DNA from 2 places in the Polaromonas sp. CG_23.6 genome. Region 1 is predicted to be linked to the other one. Evidence: predicted binding sites of a transcription regulator. Region 1 holds the regulator's gene; the other holds the start of a gene.
What was found. The regulator NrdR, encoded in region 1, represses ribonucleotide reductase genes. The targets are predictions, from matches to a motif close to CACNANATNTNGTG.
Positions count from the first base shown of each region.

Region 1 (7,370 bases):
GATGGCGGCTATGCCAACAAGGTCATGGCCGAACGTGCCCGACTGCTGGCTGTGGTGGGCGGCCAGCGCCCACCAACGACTGCACCGCGTTTTGTGGCAACACCAGCCCCTGCGCAAACCACGTCTGTGTCCTTTCCTGCTGAGCGCAAACCCGCACAGGACATGGTGCAATTGGACGAATCGTAAAGCCCTTAACGTGTCGGCCGGACACGCTACGCTACACTAGCGCGGTGCGCGACTGGCGATAGGCATCCAGGTTTTACAACCATTGATGCGGACGTGGGACACCACGGGGAAGCGCACCGTTTGCGGCCATTGGGCCAAAAAGCGTTTAGCCGTTCGCCTGGGCAGCCCTTGCTTCCTTTGCTTTGCATCAAAGCCAAAGGACAAGGAACCAAAGTCTTGAAGGACTGCCATGTACCACCGCAATATTCTCATCGAACAGACCGATCCTGAAATTTTTGCTGCCATCGAGGCTGAAAACGCCCGCCAAGAGCATCACATCGAACTGATCGCCAGTGAAAATTACGCCTCGCCTGCCGTCATGGCCGCGCAAGGCTCGCAACTGACCAATAAATACGCCGAAGGCTACCCCGGCCGCCGCTACTACGGCGGCTGCGAACACGTCGATGTGGCCGAGCAACTCGCCATTGACCGCGTCAAGCAGATTTTTGGTGCCGATGCCGCCAACGTGCAACCGCATTGCGGCGCTTCTGCCAACGAAGCCGTCTTCCTTGCCTTCCTCAAGCCCGGCGACACCATCATGGGCATGAGCCTGGCCGAAGGCGGTCACCTGACGCATGGCATGTCATTGAACATGAGCGGCAAGTGGTTCAACGTCGTGTCCTACGGCCTGAACGACAAGGAAGAAATCGACTATGACGCGATGGAGCGTAAGGCCCACGAAAGCAAGCCCAAGCTCATCATTGCAGGCGCATCTGCCTACAGCCTGCGCATTGACTTCGAGCGCTTCGCCAAAGTCGCCAAGGACGTCGGCGCGATTTTCCTGGTGGACATGGCGCATTACGCCGGCTTGATTGCCGCTGGCATCTATCCGAACCCCGTGCCGTATGCAGACGTCGTGACCTCGACCACCCACAAGAGCCTGCGCGGCCCACGCGGCGGCATCATCCTGATGAAGGCCCAGCACGAAAAAGCAATTAACAGCGCCATCTTCCCTGGCCTGCAGGGCGGCCCGCTGATGCACGTGATTGCAGCCAAAGCCATCGCTTTCAAGGAAGCGCTGACGCCCGAGTTCAAGACCTACCAGCAGCAAGTCCTGAAGAACGCCCAGATCGTTGCCGAAACGTTGACCGAGCGCGGCCTGCGCATCGTTAGTGGCCGGACCGAAAGCCACGTCATGCTGGTGGATTTGCGCGCCAAGGGCATCACCGGCAAGGAAGCCGAAGCCGTGCTGGGCAGCGCCCACATGACCATCAACAAGAACGCCATTCCAAACGACCCGGAAAAGCCGATGGTCACCAGCGGAGTGCGCATCGGCACCCCGGCCATGACCACACGCGGCTTCAAGGATGAGGAAGCGCGCATGACGGCCAATCTGATCGCTGACGTGCTGGACAATCCGCGCGATGCGGCCAATATTGAAGCGGTTCGCGCCAAGGTCCATGCATTGACAAGCCGGTTTCCGGTTTACGGCTGATCGATTTATCGAGTCTGTCATCTCGGCCCTGTGCCGGGATCCACGACTGCTACGTTTTCAGTAGCTATAGCCCTCCGCTGGCATTAGGCCAAAGGGCAGTTTAATCAAATAAATCGGGGTTAAACAAATGAAATGCCCTTTCTGCGGCCACCTTGAAACCCAGGTCGTCGAAACCCGGATTTCAGAAGACGCCGACTTTATTCGCCGCCGCCGCCAGTGCGCGGCCTGCGAAAAGCGTTTCACCACCTATGAGCGCGCCGACGTCAGCTTTCCGTCCATCGTCAAGAAAGACGGCCGCCGCACCGATTACCAGCGCAGCAAGATTCTTGGCTCCATGACCCTGGCGCTGCGCAAGCGTCCGGTCGGCACCGCGCAAGTGGATGCAGCCGTCGAACAGATCGAGGAAAAGCTGCTGAACCTGGGCCTGCGCGAGGTGGCGTCGGCCCACTTGGGCGAACTGGTGATGCAGCAACTCAAGAAACTCGACAAGATTGCCTATATCCGCTTTGCCAGCGTGTACCGGAGTTTTGAGGATATTGACGAGTTCAAAGCGATGGTGGATGAGGTAGGGCGGTAACCCTTTCCCGTTACCGCTCAGCTATTGAAAATAACCTTTCAGCGGTATGCCGACAGTGCAATGTAAATTTTGTTTTATATTGAAAGAATGAAATGCTGGCCCCTAAATCACCACACTAAATCTGTCCATTCTGGTTTTACCCTGATCGAACTTATGGTGGTGATGACGATGGTGGCAATCATTGCTGCATTGGCCACACCATCATGGAACGCAATGGTCGTGAGCAACCGAATTCGGGTTTCGGTAAACGATTGGACTCAGTCGTTTTATTTCGCGCGCAACGAGGCCGTTCGGCAAAATCTAGCTATAACTATTTGTGCGAGCAGCGATGGGGCTATTTGCACCGCCTCAGGTTATGAGATGGGCTGGATCGTCGTAACGGCAGTTGGTGGCAACATATTGCAAGACACGCTGCCTGTGAACCGAGCGACCCTTACCCCAAATATCAACGCAGCCCGCTCCATTACCTTTTTGCCCAATGGGTTGCCTGTTGGCAACTTTGCAGGAGCTCATTTGATGGTGAGAGACTTTCCAGCTGTCGACAGTTCGCTATCCAAATATATATGCATTGCTAGGACGGGCCGGCTCAGGGTCTACAACAATGACCAGTTTTTAAATTTAACCACAACCTGTGGCGCATAAGCGGACGACGGTATTCAAAATGACGCTGAATACATCCATAAAAAACCAGCAAGGGGCCACCCTGATCGAAATTTTGGTGACCATGCTCGTCGTCGCGATAGGCTTGCTTGGTGCGGCTGGTCTTCAATTGGCTGCCACCCGCTATCAGCAAACCGCACAGATGCGCAACCAGGCCGTGATGCAGGCTCAATTCATCACCGAAAAAATCAAGGCAAACAGCAATGCGGTCATCGACGCTACTCCACCCAATCCGACCAGCACCTATCTTGCCCCCCAGGCTTATGCAGCTGCAACACTGGCTGCCTTACCTGCTGACCCTGTCTGCGGTTTGACGACAGCTTGCACATCAGCACAGTCAGCCGTCAAGGACATGCGTGACTGGCGCTTGTCACTTCAAGCGTTGCCTGACGGTCGAGGTGCTATTTTCCCACTCACAGGTGCTGGCGGGGAAACCGATCGAACCGCGCGGCAGGTGATCGTCATGTGGCAGGAAAAGCAGCAGAACGAAGTCGGCACGGCGGCCAATCCCGATCCAGTACCGGTCGATCAAGGCTGCCCTGCACCTCGGGTAGGAGGTGTTCGATGCCTTACCGTGCTGGTAACTCCATGACAAACGAAAAAACCCGCAAGCTTGATCAACGCCAAAACGGGATGACGCTAATCGAGGTACTGGTTGCACTCACGATAGCACTGGTCATTCTGATTGCTATCGGCACAGCCTATCTCAACAGTACCAATCTTGCGAGGCAACGGGAAAATCAGTCAGAACTCAATGAACCTGCTTCTATCGTCCAGCGGCTGCTGCAGCATGACCTTTCCTTGGCAGGCTATGTCGACATTTTCGACTTCGATATTTCCGGTCAACCCCAGGCTGCGTCCCTGTTCAATCCAGGGAATGCCAAGTTGTCGAACCTTTACCAGCGCGTACCAGAAGCCGCAGCCCTCGAAGCGCCGCTGACACAGTTTTTCCCAGGCCTGTTGCCGGTCTTTGGCTGCGATGGCGCAATGACCGGCACACCCAATGCCATCATGATTGCAGGAACAGCAGCGCCGGCATGCGGCGCCGCCAATGCCACACAGCAATCCCTGCAGATAGCATTTCAGGCGGCTCCCAGTGCAACCGCTAATCCCATCAAAAGCCTGCTGTCACCTAATGCTGCCACAGGTGAAGGACGCGACTGCAACCAACAGGGCATCGCGCCTGCAGGTGCAAAAATCATCATCAACAGGTACTTTGTACAGACCAGTACCGACACTATCAACGAGTTGTACTGCGCGGGCTCCGGGAACAACATTCCGCAACCCTTGGCGCGAGGTGTTGAGGAATTTGTACTGCGCTATCAAACAGCCCAGCCAGGGGTTGCAGCGGCTCTAGGCAATACAGTGCCAGCGGCCGGGGGAGCCCAGTCGCAGTATGTCAACGCAGCCACGGTAGCAGCCTCCGCGCTGGGTTGGGCCAATGTCTCGGCGGTGGAGGTTTGCATGGTGTCCGCTACAGCGACAACCAGCGGTTCGGCGGCTTCAGGTACTGCAGCGCTACAGCCCTTCCGGCCAACCTGCCGACGCGACAACAACGGCAATTTTCTTGCGGACGTGGCCAGAAATGCGGGAGACAACCGGCTTTGGAAACGATTCACCTCAGTAACCACGCTCAGAAATGCCATTTACTCCTCGCCCAACTGATTGTTTCACCCGCATCCCTGTGCAGCAGCAAGGATTTGTGTTGGTGACGGCCGTCATTTTTCTGATGGTGCTGTCACTGTTAGGCGTCATGGCCGTTCGCGGATCACTTTTTGAAGAGCGATCTGCAGCGAATAATCGCGACCTTTCGCTCGCCCGGGAAAACGCAGAGCTTGCCTTGCGCGATGCAGAGCGCGACATACTGGGCGTGCGCTTTGATGGACAGTACTGCGCACCCGGCCTGTGCACATTGTTGCGGCCGGCCGGCTCCCGTCCATTGAATGCGACAGAAGCAGCCACCTTCTGGTCCGCACGAAACGAGGCTCTCACGGACCCTGTCACCCCCATAGCGCTTCGGGACGGAGGCTTGAGCCTTACCCCCGAAAACCGGGGCGTCTATGCCGTAGACGTAACCGGCAGTACCTGTGGCTTAGTCAGGCCGCTCTGGAGTGGCGCAGACTGGGGTCCCAATACAGCGTCTTATCCTTGCAGTGGAACCCTCACGCAAGCGGTACCCACCATCGAGTACGGCACATTTACCAATGCGCCGCTGACGTCATTTGCGCCCGCCAACACGCAAGGATCGCGGCCCCCGCGCTACATAATTGAAGTGTTCACCCCCGTCGATCTGAATATCAGAAACACGTCCGCCAAAATATTCTTCAGGATAACGGCAGTGGGATTCGGTCGAATTTTGGGAAGCGGCAGTGTCATTACATCCGTCACGCTTCAATCGGTTTTTTCTCCTCTTTAGTCCTCGGGCAAGGAAACCACAATGAATTCGGTTATTCAAAAAAAATATAGTTTCAGAACTGCTTTGCTGATGGCCGCTCTGGCATTTTCTTCCCTGACATCTGCTTTTACGCCAAGCCAGAGGCCGCCAGAAGGCATCTCCATTCCTGGCAATGTGGTGCTGGCCTTGTCGGTGGAATTTCCAACAGGTAACCAGGTTTCATATACCTCCACCGGATATACATTCGCCACACGCTACTACGGCTATTTCGACAACCGCAAATGCTATGTTTACGACACGGTCAACGAAGTCTTCAAACCTGTCAGTAAGCAAATCATCAACACCGGCGCATGCCCAAGCTCCAGCGAGTGGAGTGGCAACCTGCTGAACTGGCTCACCATGACCAATCTGGATCAGTTCAGGTCTGTCATGACGGGAGGCACCCGTGACAATTTTTCCACAATGGCCAAACGCAGTCCCAACCCGGACAACGGAGATACGACAGGCCGCACGGTACTGATCCGGTCATTCGGCAGCCAGCAGGGCGGCCTCAACAACAACCCATTGAAAAATTTGATTGTTACCACTCAGGGAATGCCCCTGACAGGCGTAAATAAAATTGTTCGTTCTTTTGGCTACGGTTCAAAATTTGTAGTGTCGGACAGCAACAATTTCATCAACTTATCAGCGGCAAATCAGCAGGCAAGCTGTGCAGTGGCTACGCCATCACTGCCAGCCACAAGCACCTGCTTCAACATACGAGTCGAAGCTTGCGTAGCAGTTCCGGTTGGGGCAACCATCCCGGATGTGAGTAAAGAAGCAAACTGTAAAAGCCAGTATTCTGGAGTGGCCAAGCCAGAAGGATTGATTCAGGAGTACAGCAGAAATATGCGATTTGCTGCGCTGGGGTATCTCAATGTGAATGATTACCGTGATGGTGCTGTGTTGCGCTCTGCGATGAAAAGCGTCGGTCCCAACGCCGCCATAGCTGGCGGTGGCATAGCAGCAAATCCGGTTCCTGAATGGGATTCGACTTCCGGCATCATTTATGAAAACCCGGATGCAGCAGACGCCTCAACTACGGATGCGTTGATTGGCAAAACCGACACAAAATCCGGCTTGATCAACTACCTGAACAAATTTGGATACTCCGGCAGTTATGAAACTTATGACAACGTGAGCGAGCTTTTCTACGCGGCTCAGCTTTATCTTCGTGGCAGGGCACCTCCTCCTTCTTATTCAAGTCCCCTGACCGCAGCCATAACCGATAATTTCCCCGTGATTACCGGCAGTAACCTTTTACGAGGGGGGACGCGTGATCCCATCATCAATTCATGCCAGAAGAATTTCATTCTCGGCATTGGTGACATCAATACCCATTGTGACGGCAATCTCCCTGGCTCGACCAATACACGATGCAGTGCAGACATGCCCACTGATCCGGACAACCTGAATGTCCAAAGCCTTTGGGATATCACACGCAATCTGGAGGGCATGGCGGACAATGGGGCTTTTGGCGTCGGCTCTGGAAGCGGTGTAAGCGGCGGCAACACGCCGTATATAGCAGGACTGGCGCACTGGGCCAATACCAATGATATTCGGTCTGATTTGGTTGGAAAACAAACCATCAGCACTTACTGGGTTGATGTTCTCGAGTCACCTTCTGCACCAGGAAAAAAAAGTCAGTACTGGCTTGCCACCAAATATGGTGGATTCAGAACTGATGCAGTGACCGGAAATAATCCGAACACCAATCCTGATTCATGGAATGCCTTAAAAAATGGCGTAAGGGACGGCATACCTGACACTTGGTTTGCTGGAAATGATCCTATTACAATGCGTGCAGGACTCAGTGGTGCGTTCGCTGACATTGCCAGCCGTTCTGGAGCCAATTCTGCTTCCAGCGCGGCAGTCAATTCCACTCGCCAGACCCTTGGAAGCCAAAGCCTGTACGCCAGTTATAACCCAAAAGGATGGACTGGTTCCGTTATGTCCTGTTCTCCATCACAAAGTGCAAGCCAGTGTGCCAGCACGCCAATTTGGGAAGCCTCCAACTGGTTTAAAACCACAGGGCCATT
Region 1 is NZ_JARXUY010000001.1:3,150,018-3,157,387, forward strand. It holds gene H4V98_RS14925 (lytic transglycosylase domain-containing protein) at 1-186, shown strand, start outside; ZMP/ZTP riboswitch at 225-356, shown strand; gene glyA (serine hydroxymethyltransferase) at 416-1,660, shown strand; gene nrdR (transcriptional regulator NrdR) at 1,788-2,237, shown strand; gene H4V98_RS14940 (GspH/FimT family pseudopilin) at 2,325-2,879, shown strand; gene pilV (type IV pilus modification protein PilV) at 2,899-3,489, shown strand; gene H4V98_RS14950 (PilW family protein) at 3,486-4,562, shown strand; gene H4V98_RS14955 (PilX N-terminal domain-containing pilus assembly protein) at 4,537-5,313, shown strand; gene H4V98_RS14960 (PilC/PilY family type IV pilus protein) at 5,335-7,370, shown strand, end outside.

Region 2 (7,370 bases), 680 kb from region 1:
CTTTCGTGGCGCGCTGCTGTTTGGACTGGAACAAGACTGGCCGTTGGTCCGTTGCGCGGCGCTGGGAAACCAGATGGGTGCATCCAAGATTGCCAGCCGAGGCGGACAGAACTATTCAGTGAATTTGAATGAAATAGGTGTTTAGCGCAACAGCCATAAGCGCTCACAGCTATAAAAAATATAGCATTGAATCTGATGCTTGAACATCAGCGGGTTTGGCAGAATATTTTTTCTATAAATCTTCAACGCTACGCCAAACCGAAGCCTGCGACTGGCCTGCTGGCGAGGCTGAAGCCGCAAAGGGCATGTCGATATAAAAGAATGAATTGAAAAAGCCCGACGTTTTGCAACATCGGGCTTGAGGCACAAGACCTGAACGAATTAAGGCTTGCTGCCCTTTGGGAAAGGCCAGGAGGCTTGCGGGCTGATGGTTGTCTGAGCGGTGGGCGTGGTTACCGGCGTCTTGACTGCAGGTTTTTTCTCGGATTTCTCGATTTTTACCTCTTTTACCGCCTTTACAGCTTTTTTTGCTGCGGGCTTTTTTACGGCTTGAGCGGTTTCAGCAGGCTTGGTTTCGATCTTTTTTGCAGCGGGTTTTTTAGCTGCTGCGGCTTTAACGGCTGGCTTTTCAGTCGCCACCGCTTTGACCATTGCCGTCACAGGCAGCACTTTTTTAGCTGCTGCTGATTTTGCAGGAGACTTTGCCGGTACGGCTTCAGTTGCCTTGACCGCGGTTTTTACTGCTGCCTTTTTGGCCACTGGCTTGGGAGTCGCAGCGGGTTTTGCGGCTGGTGCGGGTGAAGCCGCAGCCTTTTTCGCTGAAACTTTTACAGCCGCTTTCTCTGGTGCCTTGGCAGGTGTTTTTGCCGTAGTCTTTTTAGCCGACGGCTTGGACGCCGCAACTGTTGTTCCCGCCGGTGCGGGCGTCGCCGCAGTTGTCACTTTTTTTGCTGCTGCTTTCGCAGGAGCGGCTTTCTTTGCCGCTGGTTTTTTCGCAGTTGCCATGGTTTTCTCCTCGATCAGTTTGCAAAAAGCACTTCGTCTGGAGTACAGACGAAACGATTCGCAGCATGGGGCCTTCGGATTGCCGAACCCCATACCGCAAACACAGGCGCAACGGTCCCTGCGCACTCTGGGGTGCTGGCTTGGACTGTTGCGAATTTAAAAATCATTATTGTGTGGGCCTTGTGCTTTTTGTCAATCGTGTGCTGTTAATCCCAGGAAAGGGCGCCGCCAGACTGATATTCGATCACACGGGTTTCAAAGAAGTTGCGTTCTTTTTTCAGGTCAATCATTTCGCTCATCCAGGGGAACGGATTTTCCTCATTGGGGAAAAGCGTTTCGAGTCCGATCTGCGTAGCACGCCGATTGGCGATGTAGCGAAGATAGCCTTTGAACATAGAGGCGTTGAGGCCCAGCACGCCGCGTGGCATGGTGTCTTCGGCATAGCGATATTCAAGTTCTACGGCCTTCATGAACAGTTCGTTGATCTCGGCCTTGAACTCAGGCGTCCAGAGGTGGGGGTTTTCCAGCTTGAGCTGGTTGATCAGGTCAATGCCAAAGTTGCAATGCATCGACTCGTCGCGAAGGATGTACTGGTACTGCTCAGCCGCGCCAGTCATCTTGTTTTGCCGGCCGAGTGCCAGAATTTGTGTGAAGCCGACATAAAAGAACAGTCCTTCCATCAGGCATGCGAACACGATCAGGGACTTGAGAAGCGTTTGGTCTGCTTCGGGTGTTCCCGTCTTGAAGGTCGGATCTGAAATCGCTTCGATGAACGGGATCAGGAACTGATCCTTGTCCTTGATGGACTGTACTTCGTTGTAGGCGTTGAATATCTCGGCTTCGTCCAAACCCAGCGACTCTGTGATGTATTGGTAGGCATGGGTATGGATGGCTTCTTCGAAGGCCTGGCGCAGCAAAAACTGGCGGCATTCGGGCGCGGTGATGTGACGGTATGTGCCCAGAACGATATTGTTGGCCGCAAGCGAATCGGCCGTGACGAAAAATCCGAGGTTGCGCATGACGAGACGACGCTCGTCATCGGTCAAGCCGTTCGGGTCTTTCCACAGTGCGATGTCGCGGGTCATGTTGACCTCCTGGGGCATCCAGTGGTTTGCACATGACGACAGGTATTTTTCCCAAGCCCATTTGTATTTGAACGGCACCAGTTGGTTAACGTCGGTCTGACCATTGATGATGCGCTTGTCCGAAGCATTGACGCGCTTGGCTTTTGCGGCAGGCGCAGGCACTTCAACCGCTGGCTGGGTTGAAGGAGCGAAAGAAGGGAGCGGGACCTCCGCTGAGCGGCCGGCTGGCAAGTCGCTCGGGTGGGGAATCTGCAAAGATGGTTTGACTTCTTCGTCCCAGGTCAACATAGGAAATTCCAATACTTGAAGATTATGAAAGCAGCGGTGAAAAATGAAAAGTGTTCATTCAAACCGCTGCAGGTTTTGTTGCGCAATTGCAGCGGCTTTTTGCGTCTTATTCAAAAAAAGAACGAAAAATTCCGGTCAGCAAACCGCAGCTTTTTTATTGACAGGCTTCGCAGCCTGGATCATCAATCGCGCAAAACTTGATGTCGGTTGCAGGCGACGCGCTCAACTGGGCTTGCGCTGCTGCGGCTGCCTTGTCAATAGCGCTCATGCTTGCCGCCTTGGACTGTGAACCCGAGGACACCGAATTCATTTTGCCAGCGGTAACAGTTGATTTTTCGACATGCGTGGCACTTTGGGTACGCAGGTAATAGGTTGTTTTCAGGCCTCGAACCCATGCCAGCTTGTAGGTTTCATCCAGCTTCTTGCCCGATGCACCCGCCATGTAGATGTTGAGCGACTGCGCCTGGTCAATCCATTTCTGGCGGCGCGATCCGGCTTCCACCAGCCACGACGTTTCAATTTCAAATGCCGTGGCGTACAAAGACTTGATGTCCTGGGGCACGCGGTCGATCGGACGCAACGAACCATCGAAATGCTTCAGGTCCACCACCATCACATCGTCCCATAGACCGAGCTTTTTCAGATCACGCACCAAGTAGTTGTTGATGACGGTAAATTCACCCGATAGATTGGACTTGACCGACAGGTTGCCAAAGCAGGGTTCGATGCAGGCATCGACACCAATGATGTTGGAAATCGTCGCGGTGGGGGCAATCGCCACGCAGTTCGAGTTGCGCATACCGTCTTTTGCGATCTTCTGGCGCAGCGCGTCCCAGTCGAGCGTGGAGGAGCGGTCCACTTCGACATAGCCGCCGCGTTCATTTGCCAGCATGTCGAGCGTGTCGAGCGGCAGGATGCCCTTGTCCCACAGCGAACCCTTGTAGCTCGCGTACTGGCCGCGTTCCCTGGCCAGTTCGGTCGAGGCCCAGTAGGCGTGGTAGCAGATCGCTTCCATCGACGTGTCGGCAAACTCAACGGCAGCCTGCGACGCGTAGGGCACGCGCAGCTCATACAGGCAGTCCTGGAAACCCATCAGCCCCAGACCGACCGGGCGATGCTGCAGATTGGAATGGCGGGCCTTTTCAACGGCGTAGTAGTTGATGTCAATCACGTTGTCCAGCATGCGCATGGCCGTGGTGATGGTTTTTTTCAGCTTGTCATGGTCGAGTGCGCCGTCTTTCAGGTGCTGGACCAGGTTGATCGAGCCTAGGTTGCAGACAGCGGTTTCTGTTTCGCTGGTATTGAGCGTGATTTCGGTGCACAAATTGGACGAATGCACGACACCGGCATGCTGCTGGGGCGAGCGGATGTTGCAGGCGTCCTTGAAGGTGATCCACGGATGACCGGTTTCAAACAGCATCGACAGCATCTTGCGCCACATGTCAGTGGCCTGCAGCTTGCGCGACGGCTTGAGTTCGCCGCGCTCGGCGCGTGCTTCGTAGGCAACGTAGGCCTTTTCAAATTCCTGACCGTACTTGTCGTGCAGGTCAGGCGTGTCGGAGGGCGAAAACAGCGTCCAGCTGCCTTTTTCCATCACGCGGCGCATGAACAGGTCGGGAATCCAGTTGGACGTGTTCATGTCGTGCGTGCGGCGGCGATCGTCGCCGGTGTTCTTGCGCAGTTCCAGGAATTCCTCGATGTCCAGGTGCCAGGTTTCCAGGTAGGCGCAGACCGCACCTTTACGCTTGCCGCCCTGGTTGACTGCCACGGCGGTGTCATTGACCACTTTCAGGAAGGGCACAACGCCTTGCGATTCGCCGTTGGTGCCCTTGATGTGGGCGCCCATGGCGCGCACGGGCGTCCAGTCGTTGCCCAGGCCGCCGGCAAACTTGGACAGCAGCGCGTTTTCCTTGATGGCGTCGTAGATGCCGCCCAGGTCGTCGGCCACGGTGGTCAGGTAGCACGACGACAGCTGCGAGCGCAGCGTTCCGGCGTTGAACAACGTCGGTGTGCTCGACATGAAGTCGAACGACGACAGTATTTCGTAGAACTCGATGGCGCGCTCTTCGCGGTTTTGCTCATTGAGTGACAAGCCCATGGCCACGCGCATGAAGAATGCTTGCGGCAACTCGATTCGCTGCTTGCGAACATGCAGAAAGTAGCGGTCAAAAAGTGTTTGCAGGCCAAGGTAGTCAAACTGCAGGTCGCGTTCGGGCTTGAGCGCTGCCCCCAGGCGGGCCAGGTCGAACTGCTGGAGCTTTTCGTCGAGCAACTCGTTCTTCACGCCCTTGGCGATAAATTCCGGGAAATAGGTGACGTATCGGCTTGCCATGGCTTCATGGCTGATTTCCTCGCCCAGGACCTCCTTGCGGATGGTGTGCAGCAGCAGGCGCGCGGTGGCATAGGTGTAGTCCGGGTCTTTTTCGATCAGCGTGCGGGCAGCCAGGATGGACGCTTTGTAAACCTCTTCAATGGGCACGCCGTCGTACAGGTTGCGCATGGTTTCCGAAACAATCGGGTCAGGCTTGACGTCGCTACCCAAGTTGGCGCACGAGGCTTCAATCAGTGCTTGCAGGTTGCGAATGTCCAGTGCCACCCTTTTCCCGCCATCTGTGACATGCAGCAGCGGCGCTGCGGGCGCCTGGTTTTGCAGTTGTTTGGCGCGTTCCTGATTGTGCTTTTCGCGGTACAGCACATAGGCGCGGGCGATTTCGTGGTGACCACCACGCATCAGGCCGAGTTCTGCCTGATCCTGCACATCCTCGATGTGGAACGTGCCGCCGCTGGGGCGCGAGCGCATCAGGGCGCGAACCACGGCCTGGGTCAGGGTATCGACCGTTTCACGCACGCTGGCCGATGCCGCGCCTTGCGTGCCATGGACCGCCAGAAAAGCCTTCATCATGGCCACGGCGATCTTGTGCGGCTCAAATGCCACGACCGAGCCGTTGCGGCGAATGATCTGGTAGTTGGCAAGTGCTCCGCCAATGGGCAACTCGGTATTCCGAGCAGAGCTGCCGACGGGATCGCTGGATGAACTAGGCACGGCGTAGGGTGCTGTTTGCATGATTTCCTCTGAATTTGTTGTGGTGAGCAAGTGATGTGCGGGATCAGTAAAGAAGAAGAAGCTTGTCGAAAATCAGTGTTTGAAAGGACTGATTTTTTCTTCAATTCCGTGTCAAGGCCAAAATGGGCCAATGGATGGTTAGGCACTATACCTAGTGTCTGAAGCCGCTGCAACCACTACAGGTAGTGTATCGCTGCTGGGTGTTGTCGATATCCAACCTGGCTTTTTTATTGTTTCTTGACAGATTCCCATTGCGTTTGTTTTTCGTAAAACAGTGTGCAGGCCTGATGAAATCAGGCTTTTCGACAGCAGGGCAAGCACTGGCGCGGCTTTGCGCCGGTTTTGGGTTGTAGACGCTTGCAAAGCCTCAGCAGGCAGGGCCTGCAAAAGAGTCGCATCGGACACGCGCAAGGACACAGAATCGCTAAAAGGAAAATATCCTCAAGCAATCTGGGGGAAATACCGATTGGGCAATGCCAGGGAATCTTGTAGCAAGCGCCAGTCAAAGCCGGACCCAGGATCAAATTTTCGCCCCGGCGCAACATGCTCATGTCCGGCGATATACGCCACCGGGTAGGCTTGAAGAAGCGCTGCGCACAGGCTGGCAAGTGTTTCGTATTGAGGCGCTTCAAAAGTGCCTCCTTCCAGTCCTTCGAGCTCAATGCCAACGGAGTCGTCATTGCATTGGTTTCGTCCCCGGTAAGCGGAGTGGCCGGCATGCCAGGCGCGGTCGTCACAGCTGACAAATTGCCAAAGTGCGCCAGTGCGGCTGATGAAAAAGTGCGCCGAGACCTCAAGTCCCCGGATGCCCTGGAAGTAGGGATGCGCGTCCCAGTCGAGCTGGTTGGTGAACAGGCGCTGCACATTGCCGTTGCCGAATTCCCCCGGCGGCAGGCTGATCGAGTGAATCACGACCAAATCAATTGACCCTCCAGCAGGACGCTGATTGACGTTCGGCGACGCCATCACCCTCGCGTGCCGATACCAGCCGTGCTGCCACAAGCTGGTGTCCGGCAACAGGCTTGCTTCAGGCAAGGTCATCGAGGGCTTCAGTCGTATCGTCGTGGCCTGGCGTGATGATTCCCAGGCGGGCAATGCGGTAGCGGATCTGGCGCAGACTCAGGCCCAGCCGGATGGCAGCCGCCGTGCGGTTGAAGCCGGTTTCCTGCAATACCTTGACCAGGATGCTTCGTTCCTGCTGGTCCAGAAAGTTCTGGAGATTTTCCGGAACGACAACCGACTGCTCGGGTGGCGTGTCAAGCTGCGTCAGATTGTCTTCACCCAAGGCAACAGCCCGGTGCAAAATATTTTCCAGTTCACGGACATTGCCATTGAGTGGCAGCGAACGCAGATGGGTGAGCATGGCAGGATTCAGCTGGGGCATGTCCAGGCTTGACTCCTGGCAGATTCTGGCCAGCAGGGCGTTGCAAAGCGCTGGCAGATCCTCCAGTCGTTCGCGCAGCGGCGGCACCATGATCTCGATCACATTGAGCCGGTAATACAGGTCTTGACGAAAACTGCCAACTTCGACCCCTGATGCCAGGTCCTTGTGGGTGGCGCTGACGATGCGCACATCGACCATGTCCTCTTGCGGCGAGCCCAGCGGTCGCACGGTGCGCTCCTGGATTGCTCTGAGCAGCTTGGACTGCATGGCCAGCGGCAGGTCGCCAATTTCGTCGAGAAACAGCGTTCCGCCCTTGGCTGCCTGAAAGTAGCCCAGCCGGTCCTGCGACGAACCGGTATAGGCACCCTTGCGTGCGCCAAAGAACTCGGCTTCGAGCAGGTTTTCGGGAATCGCACCGCAATTGACAGCCACAAAAGGGTGGGCTGCGCGGTGACTGCAACCATGCACGGCACGCGCCACCAGTTCCTTGCCTGTGCCGGATTCGCCACGGATCAGCACTGGCGCCATACTGCCGGCGACCTTC
Region 2 is NZ_JARXUY010000001.1:3,826,015-3,833,384, reverse strand. It holds gene H4V98_RS18135 (carbohydrate kinase family protein) at 1-145, shown strand, start outside; gene H4V98_RS18130 (histone) at 382-1,005, opposite strand; gene H4V98_RS18125 (ribonucleotide-diphosphate reductase subunit beta) at 1,212-2,378, opposite strand; gene H4V98_RS18120 (ribonucleoside-diphosphate reductase subunit alpha) at 2,533-5,442, opposite strand; gene ampD (1,6-anhydro-N-acetylmuramyl-L-alanine amidase AmpD) at 5,884-6,483, opposite strand; gene H4V98_RS18110 (sigma-54 dependent transcriptional regulator) at 6,470-7,370, opposite strand, start outside.
Region 2: a site for NrdR is predicted at 5,586-5,599, ahead of H4V98_RS18120 (ribonucleoside-diphosphate reductase subunit alpha). Genes of this name have one in related genera too.